2 linked regions of the Cytobacillus sp. IB215665 genome follow. Each later gene encodes a partner of the first gene's protein in a complex. Links are inferred from orthologs where the notes say so. Each region holds a gene or a part of one and is shown in the gene's direction. Other genes may lie near its edges.

What was found.
Region 2: the proteins of SLH52_RS07155 (region 1) and SLH52_RS08175 are in contact, whole or in part, in a crystal structure (PDB 6PRK), measured with the Bacillus subtilis proteins. The link is inferred for Cytobacillus sp. IB215665 from one-to-one orthologs.

What each region holds. Positions count from the first base shown.
Region 1 is NZ_JAXBME010000004.1:172,898-176,072, forward strand. What follows is about bases 325-3,156. They hold SLH52_RS07155 (YlbF family regulator), read left to right. Parts: upstream 325-1,434; coding sequence 1,435-1,878; downstream 1,879-3,156. Other genes in these bases: SLH52_RS07140 (YlbD family protein), read left to right, coding at 325-423; SLH52_RS07145 (YlbE-like family protein), read left to right, coding at 444-680; SLH52_RS07150 (hypothetical protein), read left to right, coding at 766-1,197; SLH52_RS07160 (YlbG family protein), read left to right, coding at 1,907-2,182; SLH52_RS07165 (stalk domain-containing protein), read left to right, coding at 2,288-3,156. In the rest of the region: more of SLH52_RS07140, read left to right, coding at 31-324; more of SLH52_RS07165, read left to right, coding at 3,157-3,175. UniProt on the Bacillus subtilis protein: Regulates sporulation prior to stage II. Positively controls the competence regulator ComK at a post-transcriptional level. May modulate the translation, stability or activity of ComS. May work together with YmcA to regulate community development.
Region 2 is NZ_JAXBME010000004.1:394,312-397,488, forward strand. Bases 308-3,141 are described here. They hold SLH52_RS08175 (RicAFT regulatory complex protein RicA family protein), read left to right. Parts: upstream 308-1,425; coding sequence 1,426-1,857; downstream 1,858-3,141. Other genes in these bases: miaB (tRNA (N6-isopentenyl adenosine(37)-C2)-methylthiotransferase MiaB), read left to right, coding at 308-1,424; SLH52_RS08180 (outer spore coat protein CotE), read left to right, coding at 2,584-3,141. In the rest of the region: more of miaB, read left to right, coding at 1-307; more of SLH52_RS08180, read left to right, coding at 3,142-3,147. UniProt on the Bacillus subtilis protein: May work together with YlbF to regulate community development.

The sequences.
Region 1 (3,175 bases):
TTAGGTACTAGTGTATATGAGGTGAATGAGATGGAAAAACGAGCCCACCCTGATGTTAAGAAGTTTAAAGAATTTGTTAAACAACATCCTAAACTCATCAGTGAAGTACGACAAGGTGAGAAGACATGGCAAGAATTTTTTGAAGACTGGTATTTATTTGGTGATGATGATGAAATGTGGGATGAATATAAAGGACGCAATAGTAACGACAGTAGTGAAGACAATAATGAAACTAAGCCAGAGATTTTAGGAACTTTTTTATCTTCCTTAAAAAATATGGACTTAAATCAAGTTGAGCAACATTTAAATACATTTGGAGAGGCGATCACTACCCTTCAAAGTGTTTTACAACAATTTCAGCCAGAGCTGAAGCAACAGCAGGTAACGAGCGACCTTACTCCTTTTTCGTTTCGAAAAGATTAAAAAAGTGAGTTGGAAAAACTATGAGACCTACAATTTATGAATATATACAGTCAAACAAAGAGCTACAGCATTTTATACGAGTTCAACCGATTTGGTACCGCAAACTCTCGAGGAATCCTGAATCGATAAAAGTTTTTGAAAATGAAGCTAGATCGTATTATGGAAAGACTTTTCAACATAGGCTTGATTCATTTTCTAACTCTTTTCAAATGTTTTCTATGTTAGCTAATTTTTTTCAAACAGATCAAAGTAGCTAGTCTCTGTCTTAGTTTTTTTTTTTGCAAAAAAATGAATGAATTTCTCTAATCATAGCTAACAATAATGTTGTAAAGGAGTGATTACATGAAAATGTTCACAATATATTTATTGTTAGCTATGTCGATTATTCAAGCATGTGGAAATGAAAAACCTACTCCAGAAACGGATGTTACAGTATTAAGTGTACGTGATAACAACCTAGATAAGGTTGCGATTCAGGCCACTACACAACAAACTACGTCTAAGATATCTATCACACACCTTGTGAAAGGACAAGATGTGTACGTTGAGTGTTATGTACCTAATTTTGTTTTCCAAAAGGAAAAAAAGGCAAATAAAAATGGTGAAGGACATATTGAGGTCTTTGTCAATAATAAGAAAGTGGAAACAATTTCTACAGCAGCATTTGTTATTAAAGGTTTACCTAAAGGAACATACAATATAAAAATTGATCTTGTTCATAATGATTCTACTAGCTACCAACAAACAAAGGAATTTCAAGTTACGATCAAATAATTATATTGTTTGTAAAAGGCTCTTTTTAAAAGCTTTGTTGTTAATTATACAAAATGATCATAGACTTCATTGCATTGTCATTGGTTTATAAAGGATAGGTTGCCATTAAGCTATAGTATTATAAATGTGTATGTTCCTTAGTACGAAAAATATCAATCAAAAACAGCCTCGTAAAAAATAAAAGGAAAGATACACGTGTTATGAGAATATGTTATGATAATGAATGGAGGTGTGATCATGCTTGCAACTTTAGAAACAGTCGAAATTATTGATGGGGCTGAAGAATTATCAAAGATGATTCTTGATTCAGAGGTTTTTGAAAACTATAATATTTGTTTAAATAAATTGAAGAAGAACGAGGTTGCTCAATCGTTAATCGATAAATTTGTTAATATAAAAGAACAGTACGAAGATGTTCAACGTTTTGGAAAATATCATCCTGATTACAAAAAAATCTCTCGAGAAGTAAGAGAGATAAAACGTGAGGTAGATTTAAACGAAATCATTTCTGAGTTTAAAAAAGCTGAGAACTCCATTCAAGTGTTATTGGATGAAATTAGCATTATTATTGGAAAGACCGTCTCTGATTCAATTAAAGTTCCTACAGGTAATCCATACTTTGATGCTGCTTCTAGCTGTGGAGGTGGTTGTGGTGTAGGTGGGAGCTGCGGTTGTCACTAGATCAATAATCAAGCGGGGGAGTATTGTAATGTTTTCCAAAAGACAAGGGATTATAGTATGGCTTTTTTCATTAAAACAAGCAAAATTATTAAGAAAGTATGGGAACGTACATTATGTATCAAAACGTTTAAAGTATGTAGTCCTATATTGTGATATGTCTGAAGTAGACCATATGTGCAATAAATTAAATGGTCTTTCATTTGTTAAAAAGGTCGAGGTATCTCATAAGCCGTTTTTGAAGATAGAATTTGAAAATTCTAAACCTGATGAAGCTAAAGAATATGACTATAAATTAGGACTATAGCCCCTCCCAACATGGAAGGGGTTATCTATATTTTATGAGTAACAAAGAGTGTGATTATGATAAAATAATCATACTCTAGTTGTTGTTATGAGTTAGGAGATAGTTATGAGACGTTCATTGTATGCAATTCTTTTTCTTTTATCAACTGTAAGTTTGGCACTCATCATATTGCAATGGTTTTCTTACACTGGAAATACAGAACAAAAAGTAATGATGACGCCTAATAATGTCCAGTTAAATGAAACAATTCAGATTGTGCGGAAAGATAACTCATTAGTTGTAACACAATCGTATAATGGTTTAGTACAACCGATGTACGAATTATCAATTCCATCAGTTATTGAGCAAGAGCAAATGTTTTGTGAAACAGAAGATGGAGAGCAATGCCAGATTGTTTATAATGACAATAATATTACCTTAATGAATGGTAATGAGCAATATATCATTTTTACATACCATATCTCAATTGATAGTTCCTTACATTCTTTCTTGTTGGAAAATTGGTCAATAAACCTTCACTCTGAACAATTGAAAAATACTCGATTAGAAATTATTGAAGATCATTCACCTCGAGGGACTTGGGTGACAGGTGCTTCGCTGCAGAAATTTATTTCTAAAGAGAATATAGATTTTTATGCATGGGAATATGTCGATATTGATTCACCTCCAATATTTTGGACAAACAAACAATTGGATAGTGAAGAGGTTGATGAAATTACATATTATGTTAATGAAGGGAATCAAGTTGAAATATTAAATGCCCCATGGATAACACGTATGCCATCTGCACCTCCATTAACGATATTAAACATTCCTGGTGAGGATTTGGTTATTACACCGTCGTTAATCATTCATGATAAAGATGATGTTAATTTTATTGAAGAAGGTTATATAGAGAAGGTTTTATTTGAGTCTTTTTCTTATGATGAAAATGATGAATGGATTTTGAAAGTCCTGAAATCAATCCTTCTTAACAGAAGTGTTGGCGATGAA
Region 2 (3,177 bases), 220 kb from region 1 along the record:
TATCAGATGCTAAAAAACGTGGTAAGGAAGATGTTCTTATCCAGCGTGATTTTGAACTGCCAGAGGACATGATCGGAATAGGTACTGGGCGTAAGTTTTATATCCGAACTTATGGCTGTCAAATGAATGAACATGATACAGAAGTCATGGCAGGTATTTTACTAGGATTAGGCTATGAATCAACAGATACAGTTGATGATGCTGATATTATTCTATTAAATACATGTGCGATACGAGAAAATGCTGAGAATAAAGTATTTGGTGAACTTGGTCATCTTAAGCATTTAAAAAAGAACAATCCTAACGTATTATTAGGTGTTTGCGGATGTATGTCGCAAGAAGAATCGGTTGTCAATAAAATATTACAAAAACACCATCATGTTGATATGATATTTGGAACTCATAATATTCACCGATTACCACAGATTGTTAAAGAAGCTATGCTTAGCAAAGAGATGGTTGTTGAAGTATGGTCAAAAGAAGGGGATGTTATCGAAAATCTCCCGAAAGTGCGTAAAGGGGATATTAAAGCTTGGGTCAATATTATGTATGGCTGTGACAAGTTCTGTACTTACTGTATCGTGCCATATACTCGTGGAAAAGAGCGCAGTAGACGACCTGAAGACATTATTGAAGAAGTTCGTCACTTAGCTAGGAATGGTTACAAGGAAATTACACTCTTAGGCCAAAATGTGAATGCATATGGTAAAGATTTGGAAGATATGGACTATGGGTTAGGAGAATTAATGGACGAACTAAGAAAAATTGATGTTGCTCGTATCCGTTTTACTACTAGCCATCCTCGTGACTTTGATGATCGCCTGATAGAAGTATTAGCTAAAGGCGGAAATTTAGTCGACCATATTCATTTACCTGTTCAATCTGGGAGTACTGATGTGTTGAAAATTATGGCACGTAAATATTCTCGTGAACATTATTTAGAATTAGTAAGAAAAATAAAAGAAGCTATTCCATCAGTATCATTAACGACTGATATCATAGTAGGATTCCCGAATGAAACAGACGAACAATTTGAGGAAACCCTATCATTGTATCGTGAAGTTGGATTTGATTCTGCGTATACATTTATTTATTCACCTAGAGAGGGTACTCCAGCAGCTAAGATGCAAGATAATATTCCGATGGAAGTGAAGAAAGATCGTTTGCAGAGACTAAATGCACTCGTAAATGAATTTTCTGCTATAAAAATGAAAGAACATGAAGGTAAAATCGTTGAAGTACTTGTAGAGGGTGAAAGTAAAAATAATCCAGAAGTGCTTGCGGGTTACACAGAAAAGAATAAGCTTGTTAATTTTAGAGCTCCTAAATCAGTTATTGGTCAAATTGTAAAAGTGAAGATCACACAAGCAAAAACATGGACATTAGATGGAGAATTGATAGAAGAAGTAGCAGGGGTGAATTAAGATGACTAAGTATACTAAAGACGATCTTGTTGCACGTGCTCGTGATTTAGCGAAGATGATCGCGGATACTGAAGAAGTAGAACTGTTTAAACAAACGGAAGAAAAAATTAACGAAAATCAAAAAGTAAGAGAAACAATTGCTTTGATTAAGAGCTTGCAAAAACAAGCAGTTAATTTTCAACATTATGGTAAGCATGAGGCATTAAAACAAGTGGAAGAAAAAATTGATAAACTTCATGCTGAAATAGATGAATTGCCAATCGTTCAGGAATTTAAATCATCGCAAATTCATGTGAATGATTTACTTCAACTTGTTGCATCAACAATTACGAATACAGTTACTGATGAAATAATTATCTCTACCGGTGGAGATGTACTCCGTGGAGAGACAGGCTCAAAAGTTAAAGCAAGTAGTGGAAGCAGTTGTCACTAAGCTTTTAAGCAATCTATTATTTAAGGTAAGAGAGCATTGGATATATTTCAATGCTCTTTTTCGTTGATAATTGAATAGATTAGCTAGCAGGTGGCTTTCTTTGTATGGATTGTTGAATGTCACAAAAAGTTAAATACGAATATATATATCATTCCTGGTATCTTTTTTTCTGAAGACGGTAACAATTAATTAGGCAGTTTTTACATGGATTGTTCTTTTTGGCATCATTTTTCTGTACAACGATGACTAACAATGTAAACCACTTTTTTGGAATTAAAAGATAACAATAGCAACAAAGACGAAAAGAGCCATTAATTAATAGCTACTAACTGATCAAATTTAGTAAAAAATGCAACAAAGTCTACGAAGCTAATTATTGTAGATCAAACTCAAGTCTCTTCACGAACACTATAACACTCACACTTAAAGTTAAAATCCTACATATTATATAACTCCAAAGATTACGAAGCTTCCGTGTTCTCTATATTCAAGAGTCAATCACACCTATTGAACTTATGTCAAAAGATAACTTCGGGTAAATGAACAAATCCGTCTACGCTTTTTTTCTAAATAAATTTTAAAAATAGGTACATATCTAGATTTTGCGACATACAATGAACTATACGGCTATATTTAATACATCACATAATTGTTTTTGTAATAGGCACAATAGTCATTTGCCCTGCATAGGATGGAAAGAAGATTGATTGAGGAGGGTATACTTGTATGTCACAACATAGAGAAATTATTACTAAAGCTGTAATAGGAAGAGGGCGTAAGTTCACCCAAGCTACACACACATTTTCTCCGTCCCATAAACCTACTAGTATTTTAGGTTGTTGGATTATAAACCACCAATATGAGGCAAAAAAACGAGATTCAACTGTTGAATTAGATGGTACTTATGACATTAATGTATGGTATTCATTCAGTGATAATACGAAAACAGAAGTCGTAACAGAAAAAGTTGCATATACAGATGTGATCAAATTAAAATACAAAGATGAAAATTATTTAGACGGTGGTCAAGAAGTTGTAGCAAAAGTTCTGCAGCAGCCTAATACTTTGGAAGCGACTATTTCTCCAAATGGTAATAAAGTAATCGTTCAAGTGGAGCGGGAATTTCTAGCGGAAGTAATTGGAGAAACGAAAGTCTGGGTTGTCATTGATCCTGATGGAGAGTTCGAAGAAGAAGAATGGGATGATGAAGAGTTAGACGATGAGGAATTGGATGATGAAGAGTTTGAAGATTTAAATCCTGATTTTCTTATAGAAGACGTAGAAGAATAATAAAAAACTAGGGAGCCAGACTTCCTAGTT